3 regions of the Pseudomonas sp. B611 genome follow, and region 3 is predicted to be linked to each of the others. Evidence: riboswitches for the same ligand, from Rfam matches in the RefSeq annotation. Region 3 holds a riboswitch; each other region holds the start of a gene.
The links. A riboswitch is a leader RNA that binds a small molecule or an ion and turns the genes downstream of it on or off. The one in region 3 is predicted to bind cobalamin.
Positions count from the first base shown of each region.

Region 1: it holds a riboswitch for cobalamin, as region 3 does, so the genes downstream of both, ACZRMO_RS17400 (ABC transporter substrate-binding protein) here and ACZRMO_RS23415 (CbtB domain-containing protein) in region 3, are expected to answer to the same signal.
Region 2: it holds a riboswitch for cobalamin, as region 3 does, so the genes downstream of both, cobO (cob(I)yrinic acid a,c-diamide adenosyltransferase) here and ACZRMO_RS23415 (CbtB domain-containing protein) in region 3, are expected to answer to the same signal.

Region 1 covers NZ_JBUZST010000007.1:126,796-131,130, forward strand. The annotation lists gene ACZRMO_RS17395 (FecCD family ABC transporter permease) at 1-312, opposite strand, end outside; gene ACZRMO_RS17400 (ABC transporter substrate-binding protein) at 309-1,319, opposite strand; cobalamin riboswitch at 1,437-1,630, opposite strand; gene ACZRMO_RS17405 (aldehyde dehydrogenase family protein) at 1,836-3,218, opposite strand; gene ptrR (putrescine utilization regulator PtrR) at 3,464-4,335, shown strand, end outside.
Region 2 covers NZ_JBUZST010000005.1:132,545-136,879, reverse strand. The annotation lists gene ACZRMO_RS13375 (C40 family peptidase) at 1-437, shown strand, start outside; gene ACZRMO_RS13370 (C40 family peptidase) at 582-1,118, shown strand; gene ACZRMO_RS13365 (PQQ-dependent sugar dehydrogenase) at 1,269-2,582, opposite strand; cobalamin riboswitch at 2,682-2,917, shown strand; gene cobO (cob(I)yrinic acid a,c-diamide adenosyltransferase) at 2,997-3,608, shown strand; gene ACZRMO_RS13355 (cobyrinate a,c-diamide synthase) at 3,605-4,335, shown strand, end outside.
Region 3 covers NZ_JBUZST010000014.1:79,191-83,525, reverse strand. The annotation lists cobalamin riboswitch at 696-898, shown strand; gene ACZRMO_RS23415 (CbtB domain-containing protein) at 996-1,184, shown strand; gene ACZRMO_RS23410 (CbtA family protein) at 1,196-1,900, shown strand; gene ACZRMO_RS23405 (cobalamin biosynthesis protein) at 1,897-2,289, shown strand; gene cobM (precorrin-4 C(11)-methyltransferase) at 2,359-3,105, shown strand; gene nfuA (Fe-S biogenesis protein NfuA) at 3,326-3,910, opposite strand; gene ACZRMO_RS23390 (acyltransferase family protein) at 3,970-4,335, opposite strand, start outside.

The sequences.
Region 1 (4,335 bases), on a different contig from region 3:
TACCGCACCGGTCGAGGCACCGGCGCTGATGCCCAGCAGGTACGGGTCGGCCAATGGGTTGCGCAGCAGCGACTGCAAGATCACCCCGCAGGTCGCCAACCCCGCACCGCATGCGGCGGCGACCAGGGCGCGGGTCAGGCGGTAGTTCCACACCACGCCTTCGTCGATGGGGTCCAGCACGTAGCCGGCGCCCCACAGTTTATTGGCCAGCACCTGAAGCACGACCTGCGGCGAGATGGCGGTTTCACCGATGGCCACGCCGGCGAGCACGGCGGCCAGGAGCAGGGCCAGGGCGAGGAGGGCACGAATCATTGCGGCAGGTCGTAGCCGTCGATGGCCGTGGCCAGTTGTTCAAGGCCATCGAACATGCGGATGCTGGCCTGCAACGCCAGGGCGTCGAGGACGATGATGCGGTTGTTTTTTACGGCGTCCATATTGCGCGTGACCGGGTCGCTGCGCAGGAAGGCGAGTTTCTTTTCGTGGTCGTCGGCGGGGTAGCGGCGGCGGTCCATGCGGGCGATAACGAGGAAGGTCGGGTTGGCCTTGGCGATGGTTTCCCAGCCAACGGCGGGCCATTCCTCATCGGACTGCACCACGTTATGCAAGCCAAGGGTTTGCAGCATGAATTCGGGGATGCCCTTGTGGCCGGCCACGTACGGGTCGCTGGCCATCTCGGCGCTGGAGAACCACACCAGCGCGCTGGCCTGCTTGAGGCCTTTGCTCTGCACGGTGGCGACGGACTTGGCCAGGCGTGCCTTGAGCTCGTCGTTCAGCTGTTGGCCGCGATCCTGTACATCGAAAATCGCCGCCAACTGGCTGATGCTTTTATAGATGGTGTCGATGCGGAACGGCTCCAGCCGCGTGCCGTCGGCGCCCACCAGGTTGTCTTTGCCTTCGCAGTCGGAGGGCAGCAGGTAGGTGGGGATTTTCAGCTCGTGAAACTGCTCGCGGGTGCCCACCACGCCTTGCGCACCGACCACCCATTCCAGTTCGGCGGCCACCAGTTGCGGGCGCTTGGCGATCACTGCTTCGAAGCTCGGCTCGTTATTGGCCAGGCGCTCGATGCCGTCGTTCAGTGTCTTGAACTGCGGCAGTACGTTGTTGAACCACAGCGACGTGCCGACCACTTTATCGCCCACGCCCAAGGCGTAGAGCATCTCGGTGGCGACCTGGCCGATGGTCACGCTGCGCGCGGGGGCTTGTTGGAAGGTGAGGGTGCTGCCGCAGTTTTCCAGCGTCAGCGGGTAGTGGGTCGGCGCGGCGTGGGCCAGGGCACAGAAACCCAGGCCGGTGAGCAGGGCGGTAACGCGTGGCAGCATGGGGCAATCTCCGTTTGGACCGTACAGTGGACTGGGGAGGTACGGTAGTGGAAATACACCCACGAATACGGCCGCCGGGGCCGCGCAAGGATGTCCTTCCCGGACACCCCGCCGGTTGGTGATAACACTGGGCCGGCAGGTCTCCTGACTGGTGCGTCGTCGCCACGCTCCGGCCTTCCCGGACAGTGTCCAGTGGCAGTGGGGAGCAGGCTCGGCACCTACAGTTGCGGGGGCAGTTCCGATTGGCGCGACGGGGCGCGCTTGGGATTCCCTATTAGTCCCCTTCGGGAACCGGCGCGCCATGGTAGTCGATCGGGCCCATGAAAACACCGGAAATCAACTGTGGAAGGGGGCTAGTCAGCCAGGAATTGGCAAGCGTAAAAAGCAACCTGTGGCGAGGGAGCTTGCTCCCGTTGGGCCGCGAAGCGGCCCCAGCTTTTAAGGGCTGGGACTGCTGCGCAGTCCAACGGGAGCAAGCTCCCTCGCCACAGGTGCAGCGTTCGTCCTGTCAGTGGGTTATTTGCGATCCAGCCACACGGTCTGCGCATTGCAGAACTCGCGCACGCCGAAGTGCGACAGCTCACGGCCAAAGCCACTTTTCTTGATCCCGCCAAACGCCACCCGAGGGTCGGAGACGCTGAACGAGTTGACGAAGATCCCGCCAGTTTCCAGCCTGTTGGCGATATCGCGGGCTTTCGCCGCATCGGTGGTGAAGATGCTGGCCGTGAGGCCGAACTCGCTGTCATTCGCCAACTCCACCGCGTGGTCGGCGTCGCGGGCGGTGATGATCGAGGCGACGGGGCCGAACAGTTCCTGTTTGAACGAGGTCATCTGGTCGGTGACGTTGGCCAGTACGGTCGGCTCATAGTAGTTGCCTGCACCTGCGACTTTATGGCCGCCCAGCAGCAGGGTTGCGCCTTCTTCCAGGGTGGCGTGGACCTGGCCGTGCAGCTCGTCGCGCAGGTCGAAGCGGGCCATCGGGCCGATGTAGGTAGCGGTCGAAGTCGGGTCGCCCATCACCAAGGCACGGCTGGCCTCGAGGAACTTGGCGGTGAACGCCTCTACCACGCCGGCTTCGATGATCAGGCGCTTGGCGGCGGCACAGACTTGGCCGCTGTTCTGGAAACGGCCGATCAACGCGGCTTGCACTGCGGCGTCGAGATCGGCGTCGTTGAGCACGATGAACGGGTCGGAGCCGCCCAGTTCCAGCACGCATTTTTTCAGCGCGGCCCCGGCCTGGGAGCCGATGGCGATACCGGCGCGTACGCTGCCGGTGAGGGTGACGGCGGCGATGCGTGGGTCGGCGATGGCTTTGGACACGCCGTCCGGGGTCACGTTGAGCACTTCGAACAGGCCGTCAGCGAAGCCGGCCTTTTTGAACGCTTGCTGGATCAGGTAGGCGCTGCCCATCACGTTCGGTGCGTGTTTGAGCACGTAGGTGTTGCCGGCGAGCATCGTCGGCACGGCGCCGCGCAGCACTTGCCAGACCGGGAAGTTCCACGGCATCACGGCGAGGATCGGGCCCAGCGGGCGGTATTCGATGTGGGCGCTGCCGTTGTCCACCAGGGTCGGTTCCGGTGCAAGCATGACCGGGCCTTGGGCCGCATACCATTCGCTGAGCAGGGCGCATTTTTCGATTTCGGCACGGGCCTGGGCGATGGGTTTGCCCATTTCCAGGGTGATCATCTGTGCCATGTCTTCGGCTTGCTCACGCAGGGCGGCGGCCAGGGCCAGCAACAGCTCGGCGCGCTGGCTGACCGGCTGGCGGCGCCAAGTGCGGAAGGCAGCGGTGGCACGGTCGAGGGCGGCGTCCAGTTGCGCTTTGGATTCGTACGGGTAGCTGCCGACTGTTTCGCCGTTGGCCGGGTTGATCGAGAGGGCGTGAGTGGTCGCGTTCATGGCACCGTCCTGCTGAATGAGTAAGTGGGGTTCAGCCTACGGGGCTAGCTCTTTTCTGGAAACTGAATAATATTAAGCAATACGCTCTCAAATGGAGAATGATGACTATGCGATCGTTCCCACGCTCCGCGTGGAAACGCCTCCTGTGACGCTCCGCGTCACGCTGTGGGACGCAGAGCGCCCCGGGCTGCATTCCCACGCAGAGCGTGGGAACGATCAGCGTGGGAACGATCATGGAGAATGACTTGGACCTGGTGCAGCTGGAAATCTTCAAGGCCGTTGCCGAGCAAGGCAGCATCAGCGCCGCCGCGCAGTTGATTCATCGGGTGCCGTCGAACCTGACTACCCGCATCAAGCAACTGGAGCAGGACCTGGGCGTGGAGTTGTTTATCCGCGAGAAGAGCCGCCTGCGCCTGTCGCCGGCGGGCTGGAACTTCCTCGGCTATGCGCGGCGCATCCTCGACCTGGTGCAGGAAGCCCGCGCGACGGTGGCGGGGGAGGAGCCCCAGGGCGCGTTTGCCCTCGGGTCACTGGAAAGCACGGCGGCGGTGCGCATCCCGGCCTTGCTCGCGGCCTACAACCAGAAACACACCAAGGTCGAACTGGACCTGAGCACCGGGCCGTCCGGCACGATGATCGAAGGCGTGCTGTCGGGGCGCCTGGCGGCGGCGTTTGTCGATGGGCCGGTGTTGCATGCAACGCTGGAAGGTGTGGCGGTGTTTGAAGAAGAGATGGTGGTGATCGCGCCGTTGCATCACGCGCCGATCACTCGGGGCCAGGATGTGAATGGCGAGAACATCTACACCTTTCGCTCGAACTGCTCCTACCGGCACCATTTTGAACGCTGGTTCTCCCAGGATGGCGCGGTGCCGGGCAAGATCTTCGAGATCGAGTCGTACCACGGCATGCTCGCCTGCGTCAGCGCCGGCGCGGGCTTGGCCCTGATGCCGCGCAGCATGCTGGAAAGCATGCCGGGGTTTGCGGCGGTGAGCGTGTGGCCGCTGATGGACAGCTTTCGGGTGTTGCACACCTGGCTGATCTGGCGGCGGGGCACGGTCTCGCAGAGTCTCAACAGCTTTGTAAAGCTGCTAGAGGAACGCAACCTAGTAGCGACGTA
Region 2 (4,335 bases), on a different contig from region 3:
GCAACAAGCCTTACCAGCTTCCAGTCCTGGCCGACAGCATCCTCGAACGCGGCATGTCCTTGATCGGTACCCGTTACCGTTTCGGCGGTACCTCTGAAGCCGGTTTCGACTGCAGCGGTTTTATCGGCTATCTGTTTCGCGAAGAAGCTGGCATGAACCTGCCACGCTCCACTCGCGAGATGATCAACGTGGATGCACCGTTGGTCGCGCGCAACAACCTCAAGCCAGGTGATCTGCTTTTCTTTAGTACGGCTGGCCGTGGTCGCGTAAGCCATGCCGGTATCTACCTGGGCGATAACCAGTTTATCCACTCCAGCAGCCGTCGCAGTGGCGGTGTTCGAGTCGACAACCTGGGCGACAGCTACTGGAGCAAAACCTTTATCGAAGCCAAGCGCGCACTCGCCATGGCACCGACAACGGTTACCGCTAGCAAGTAAACTTAAAGTGATACTTGAAGTTTGACGTGTAAGCGCTAGAATCCCTGGATATTGTTGTAATCCGTACGCGCGAGCTTTGCTTGCGCGTTCTGGTTTTCAGCGTTCGGCAGCGAAAGCCGCATCCAGACCAGGATTGTTCTGCACATGTCGACCTCGGCCCGCCTGATCCTCATTGTCTGCGCCGCGCTGCTCAGCGCCTGCGCCAGCCGTCCACCGCCTGCACCCGTCGCGGTGAAGCCCAAGCCGGTGTTCAACTACGCCACCCAGAATTTCTCGCCGGCTGCCGAAGACGTGCTCTTTCGCGCGCTGGGCCTGGTCGGTACGCCTTATCGCTGGGGCGGCAACACGCCGGACTCGGGTTTTGATTGCAGCGGCCTGATCGGCTTTGTGTTTCGTGACGCCGCTGGCATCTCCTTGCCGCGTACCACCCGCGAGCTGATCGTGATGCGTGCGCAGGATGTCAGTGAGCAGAACCTGCAAACGGGTGACCTGTTGTTCTTCGCCACGGGCGGTGGCTCCCAGGTCAGCCATGCCGGCATCTATGTGGGCGAGGGCCGCTTCGTGCACGCGCCGCAAACCGGCGGTACGGTGAAGCTGGATACCCTGTCCAAGGCGTATTGGCAGAATGCTTACCTGAGTGCCAAGCGCGTGTTGCCAGGGAATCTGGCGCGTAATCCCTGAGTTGAATGCAGAGCTAAATGTGGGAGCGGGCTTGTGTGGGAGCGGGCTTGCTCGCGAAGGCGGTGTGTCAGTCACAGATGTGTCGTCTGATCCGGCGCATTCGTGAGCAAGCCCGCTCCCACATTGGTTTTGTGGTGGTCTGACGCCTACTTACTTAATCGCCGACACCCGCCACACCTTATTCCCCACATCATCCGCCACCAGCACCCCTCCTTGCTGATCCACCACCACGCCCACCGGCCGGCCCATGGCTTTCTCGTCTTTGTCGAGGAACCCGGTCAGCACATCCACCGGCTGCCCCTTGGGCTGGCCAGCCTCGAACGGCACGAATATCACCTTGTAACCACTGTGGGGCTTGCGGTTCCATGAGCCATGCTGGCCGATGAACGCGCCATGCGTGAACGGCGCCGGCAAGTTGCTGCCCTCGGCAAACGTCAGGCCCAGCGAGGCGGTATGTGGGCCCACGGCGTAGTCCGGCGCAATCGCCTTGGCCACCAGGTCGAGGTTTTGCGGGTTGACCCGCACGTCCACATGCTGCCCGTAGTAGCTGAACGGCCAGCCATAGAAGGCGCCATCCTGCACCGAGGTGATGTAGTCCGGCACCAGGTCGCTGCCGATCTCATCGCGTTCGTTCACCGCTGTCCACAGCTTGCCGCTTTGCGGTTCCCACGCCATGCCGTTGGGGTTGCGCAAGCCTGAGGCGAAGATGCGGTGCTGGCCGCTGGCGCGGTCCACTTCCCAGATCGCCGCCCGACCTTCTTCTGCCTGCAGGCCGTTTTCACCCACGTTGCTATTAGAGCCAACGCTTACGTAAAGCTTGCTGCCGTCCTTGCTCGCCACCACGTTTTTCGTCCAATGGTGGTTGATACTGCCGCCGGGGAGGTCGACGACCTTGGTGCCGGCTGCTTTGATCGTGGTCTCACCCGGTTGGTAGGGGAAGCGCAGCAGCTTGTCCGAGTCCGCCACATACAGGTCATTGCCCACCAGGGCCATGCCGAACGGCGAATTGAGGTTTGCCAGGAAGACCGTGCGGGTCTCGGCGATGCCATCGTGGTCCGCATCGCGCAGCAACGTGATGCGGTTCGGGCTCGGCACACCAGCGCCGGCTCGGCCCATGACCTTTTCCATCACCCAGCCACGAATGCCCTTTGAGTCATCGGGTTTGGGCGGCGCATTGGTTTCTGCCACCAGCACGTCGCCATTGGGCAGTACGTATAGCCAGCGCGGGTGGTCCAGGCCCTCGGCAAACGCCGCCACTTGGGTGCCCGCAGCGGCAGTTGGTTTCGCGCCCTCAGGCCAGCCGATGGCGGGTGCGATGTTTACCGTGGGGATCAGGGTCTTGTTTGGCTCCGGGAGCTTGGGGGAAGGCCCGGTACCGTCAGATACTTGCAAGGTCGAACTTTCACCGCAGGCGACGAGGGCGCCTGCGCACATGATCAGTAGGGCAAGTCGGGTCTTGTGCATGGTTTTCTCCTGGATACCTGTAAGGGTAGAGGCGCGCGGCGGTCCGATGGTTCAAGTGCGCAGCCGGCTTTAATTGACGCTCCACCCCCAACCCTCTACCCTTCGCGACTTGTTCCAGGTGCTCTGTGACCCACGGGTCCACCGAGTGAAACAGGGAAGCCGGTGAGCGAGCGCACTTGTACACAGTGCTGCCGCAATTCCGGCGCTGCCCCCGCAACGGTAAATGAGTCAAGACCCTGCTTTTGCCACTGTATCGCCCCGCGATATGGGAAGGCGCAGCGTCGGCAAGCGCGCCACTCATGAGCCCGGAGACCGGCCTGAAACATCCAACAGCATCACGGTGGGCGATGCTTGGCTGTCTGTTTTTTCTTTTTCCTGCCCGCCGTTTTTGTCCAGCCCCAACGGAGAGCTGCCATGACCGATTCCCCCGACCGCGACGAACGCCACCTGGCGCGCATGCTGCGCAAAAAAGCCGTGATCGACGAGCGCATCGCCAATTCCCCCAACGAGTGCGGCCTGCTGCTGGTGCTGACCGGCAACGGCAAAGGCAAAAGCAGTTCCGCGTTCGGCATGCTCGCCCGCGCCATGGGCCACGGTATGCAGTGCGGCGTGGTGCAGTTCATCAAGGGGCGTAACAGCACGGGCGAAGAACTGTTCTTCCGCCGTTTCCCCGAGCAAGTGCGCTTCCATGTCATGGGCGAAGGCTTCACCTGGGAAACCCAGGACCGCCAGCGCGACATCGCCGCCGCCGAAGCCGCGTGGGAAGTTTCCCGCGAACTGCTGCAAGACCCGTCCATTGGCCTGGTCGTCCTCGATGAACTGAACATCGCCCTCAAACACGGCTACCTCGACCTCGACCAAGTGCTCAGCGACCTGCAAGCACGCCCGCCGATGCAGCACGTGGTGGTCACCGGCCGTGGCGCCAAGCCTGAATTGATCGAAATGGGCGACACCGTCACCGAAATGGGCATGCTCAAGCACGCGTTCCAGGCCGGTATCAAGGCACAGAAGGGCGTCGAACTTTGAATCAGCCCCGTCATTGCCCGGCCGTATTGATCGCCGCACCGGCGTCTGGCCAGGGCAAAACCACCGTCACCGCAGCGCTGGCCCGTTTGCACCGCAACCTGGGGCGTAAAGTGCGCGTGTTCAAATGCGGGCCGGACTTTCTCGACCCGATGATTCACGAGCGTGCCAGCGGTGCGCCGGTGTATCAGTTGGACATGTGGATGGTGGGCGAGCAGGAAAGTCGCCGCCTGTTGTGGGAAGCCGCCGGCGAGGCCGACCTGATCCTCATCGAAGGCGTCATGGGCCTGTTCGACGGCACCCCCTCCAGCGCTGACCTGGCCCGCCACTTCGGCGTGCCGGTACTTGGCGTGATCGACGGCACCGCCATGGCCCAGACGTTTGGCGCGTTGGCCTTGGGCTTGGCGCGTTATCAGCCGGACCTGCCGTTCGCCGGCGTGCTGGCCAACCGCGTCGGCACCCTGCGCCATGCGCAACTGCTCGAAGGCAGCCTCACCGAAGGCCTGCGCTGGTACGGCGCCTTGTCCCGCGAGACCGGCATCGAATTGCCAAGCCGTCACCTGGGCCTGGTGCAGGCCAGCGAACTGAATGACCTCGACGTGCGCCTCGACGCCGCCGCCCAAGCCTTGGGCAGCAGTTGCGAAGTCGCCTTGCCGCCGCCAGTGACCTTCGCCGCGCCTGAAGTGATCGCTGCCGAGCCGCTGCTCGACGGTGTGCGCATCGCCGTGGC
Region 3 (4,335 bases):
GTAATCCGACATGGATTTGGGGGGCCGCCGCCACGCGCCATCCATGGCGCGGGGCGGCTAAACCGGCATCCCTGCCGGTTTACCCCCCAAATCCATGCCGAATTCCGGCCAGCGTGTTTAACGGGGCGCCTAAGATCAAAATCAAAAACAAAGCGAGGCGGCCTGACAGCCGACCTGATAGGTGAAGCGTGCGCATTCCCCTGTGGGAGCTGGCTTGCCTGCGATGGCATCAACTGGGTTTGCCTGATGTACCGAGTTGTCTGCATCGCAGGCAAGCCAGCTCCCACAGTTGCCGGTTCCCACAGTTGAATGGTGAACGCCAAGACAAATACCGGTCGGCTTTAAGGCCGCCGCGCTTTTGTTTTTGATCTTACTTGCCCCGTCAAACACGCTGGCCGAACGCAGGCTTGAATCCGTGGGTAACCCGGCAGGACGCCGGGTTAGCCGCCCCGCGCCATGGATGGCGCGTGGCGGCGGCCCACGGATTCAAGCCGGAGTGAGGGCATGCCGAGCCTAGGCGAGGCACCGAGTGTTGGGGCAAGAGCCCTTTGCTTACTTTGGGGCTTTTCCAAAGTGAGTCGCTGTAAGAGCGAAACCATAAGTGGCCGTTACCTAAATAACGGATATGTACCCCACCACCACCATCACCACCAAACCCCACATCCCAATTGACTCCCCTCCCACCCCCATGCTCTCCTACACATCTTGTTTCGGGTGCCCTGCAAAGGGTGAAACGGGAAACCGGTGCGTCATAGCGATATGGCCAGTCCGGTGCTGCCCCCGCAACGGTAAGCGAGCGAAACGTCATATCCACTGTGCCAGACGGCATGGGAAGGCGACGTTTTCAGGCATTAAGCCCCTCGCAAGCCCGGAGACCGGCCCGAAAAAATCAGATAACAAACCCGCGGTGGGCGGGCGCTGTTCAGAACCCTGCGTGCCTGGCTCGCGGGGTTTTCATGCGCTCGCTTCACCCTGACACCTGAAAGGGACGCGCCATGTCGATCATCAGCAGCACCTCGCACTCCGCCAGCAGCACCTCTACCCTGAGCCAACGCCTGACCGCCGCCATCGGTGCGTCGATCCTCGGCGCGTGCCTGGTGTATTTCGCCGGCTTCTCCCATATCGAGGCCGTGCACAACGCCGCCCACGATACCCGCCACAGCGCCGCGTTCCCGTGCCACTGAGACCTGCCGACATGATCAAGCGTATTGCGCAAACCGCAGGTTTCACTGGCCTTGCGGCCGCCCTGCTGCTGACCCTGCTGCAAAGCTTCTGGGTCGCCCCGCTGATTTTGCAGGCGGAAACCTTTGAAAAAGCCCCGGACGCCACCGAAGTGGTGCACGAGCACGCCGCTGGCGCTGCCGCCCACACCCATGATGCCGAAGCCTGGGAGCCGGAAGATGGCTGGCAGCGCGTACTGTCCACCACCGGTGGCAACCTGGTGGTGGCGGTCGGTTTCGCGCTGATGCTGGCCGGCCTGTACACCTTGCGTGCACCGACCCGCACCGCCCAAGGGCTGCTGTGGGGGTTGGCCGGGTACGCAACCTTCGTGCTCGCGCCGACCCTGGGCCTGCCACCTGAATTGCCAGGCACGGCTGCCGCTGATCTCGCGCTACGCCAGACCTGGTGGATCGGTACCGCAGCGTCCACCGCGGCCGGTATCGCGCTGATCGTATTCGGGCGCAACTGGCTGCTTAAAGCACTGGGCGCAGCGATCCTGGTAGTACCCCATGTGATTGGCGCACCACAACCGGAAGTGCATTCGATGCTCGCACCAGAAGCCCTGGAAGCGCAGTTCAAGATCGCTTCGCAGTTGACCAACGTCGCCTTCTGGTTGGCGCTGGGCCTGATCAGTGCCTGGCTGTTCCGTCGCAACCGCGGCGATCAATACTCGGCATGACCCTGGTAGTCGGCCTGGGTTGCCAGCGGGGTTGTGAGGTTCACACCTTGCTGGCCCTGCTTGAATCCGCCCTCGCCGAGGGCGGTATCGAGCGTCACCGCATCACCGCGTTGGCGAGTATCGACCGCAAAAGCGATGAACCCGGACTGCTGGCCCTGGCCGCAGCGTTGAAACTGCCGCTGCACTGCTTCAACGCTGCGCAGTTGGCGCTTTATGTCGACCGCTTGAGCCATAAATCCGTCGTGGCCTTCGCCCATACCGGCTGTTACGGCATCGCTGAAAGTGCCGCGCTGGCCGTGGCGGAACACCTCGCCGGCAGCTCTGCCCGCCTGCTGATCACCCGCAAAAAAACCGCCCAGGCCACCTTTGCCTTGGCGTGCGCCGACTAAAAACCCGATAATCGACCCTCTCGATCATGAGCGTTCTTCATGCTCGCCCGTTTTTCAACAGGAATCCCCATGACCGTCTACTTCATCGGCGCAGGCCCCGGCGACCCGGAATTGATCACCGTCAAAGGCCAGCGGCTGATCCGCAGTTGCCCGGTGATCATCTATGCCGGCTCGCTGGTGCCTGCGGCGGTACTGGAAGGCCATCAGGCAGAAACCCTGGTCAACAGCGCCGAACTGCACCTGGAACAGATCATCGATTTGATCAAGGCTGCCCATGCAAACGGCCAGGATGTGGCGCGTGTGCATTCCGGTGATCCGAGCCTTTACGGTGCGATTGGCGAACAGATCCGCCATTTGCGCGAGCTGGGCATCCCCTTTCAGATCATCCCTGGCGTGACGGCCGTAGCCGCCTGCGCGGCGCTGCTAGAAGCAGAATTGACCCTGCCGGACATCGCCCAGAGCGTGATCCTCACCCGCTATGCCGACAAAACCAGCATGCCCGCCGGTGAGGATTTCGCCAGCCTGGCCAGGCACGGTACGACCATGGCGATTCACCTGGGGGTCAACCATCTGGAGAAAATCGTCGCTGAACTGCTGCCGCACTATGGCGCGGATTGCCCGATTGCCGTGGTGCATCGGGCGACATGGCCGGACCAGGATTGGGCGGTTGGCACCTTGAGTGATATTGCCGGGAAGGTAGCGGCCAAAGGGTTTCGGCGCACGGCGTTGATCGTGGTGGGCCGGGTGTTGGCCAGTGACAGCTTCAGTGAATCGTCGCTGTACCGGGCAGGCCACGCGCACCTTTACCGCCCCTGAGCCTATCCAGAGATCAATGCAAAACCCTGTGGGAGCCGGGCTTGCCCGCGATGGCGGTGTGTCAGGAGTACATGGGTCTGCTGATGTACCGCTATCGCAGGCAAGCCAGCTCCCACAGTTGATCTGCTTTGTTAGGTAGATAGTGCAAAACATTGAAAAACAAGCATAAAAAAACGGCGCTCACGGGGCGCCGTTTTTTTCTTCGCAGTGAACGCCTTACTCAGTAGTAGGCGTTTTCTTTCTGCGTGTGGTCGGTCACATCACGCACACCCTTGAGCTCCGGGATACGCTCCAGCAGGGTCCGCTCGATGCCTTCGCGCAGGGTCACGTCCGCTTGACCGCAACCCTGGCAGCCGCCACCGAACTTGAGCACGGCGATGCCGTCGTCCACAACGTCGATCAGGCTGACCTGGCCGCCGTGGCTGGCCAAACCTGGGTTGATCTCGGTTTGCAGGTAGTAGTTGATGCGCTCGTTTACCGGGCTGTCGGCGTTGACGTTCGGCACCTTGGCATTGGGAGCCTTGATGGTCAACTGGCCGCCCATGCGATCGGTGGCGTAGTCAACCACGGCGTCATCAAGGAAGGCTTCGCTGAAGGCGTCGATGTAGGCGGTGAAGTTTTTCAGCCCCAGCGCGGTGTCTTCAGGTTTTTCTTCGCCCGGCTTGCAGTAGGCAATGCACGTCTCGGCGTACTGGGTGCCAGGCTGGGTGATAAAGACGCGGATGCCGATACCCGGGGTGTTCTGCTTGGACAGCAGGTCAGCCAGGTAATCGTGGGCGGCGTCGGTAATGGTTATGGCAGTCATGGAAACTCCTCACAGGCTTGCCGGCAGTTTACGCCAAAATATTACGCAGGTACAAAGTCCTAGTATTTTTGTCGGGAAAGGACCGGCGGCCCATCAGGGCCAAGCCAGTGTTTAAGCCTGCGATACGTGCCTTTTTCCAGCCACTCATAGCTTAAAAATGCGCCAAACGCCGTCACCAGGAGGCAAAAAGGCAAGATCACATAGGGGTCTATGCCCGTGCGCTCAACGACCCACCGACCAGCGCACAACACCAGCACGTGGATCAAATACACCGAATAAGAGCAGTCCCCGAGCTGCTTCAAGAAGCGTAAATCCTTGAAGTAAGGCTCAAGGGTCACGCAACTGATGACCAACAACGCGCTTGGCACTCCCCACTCCAACGCACGCGGCACATCCGCCCCATGCCAAATCGCCACCAATGCAAT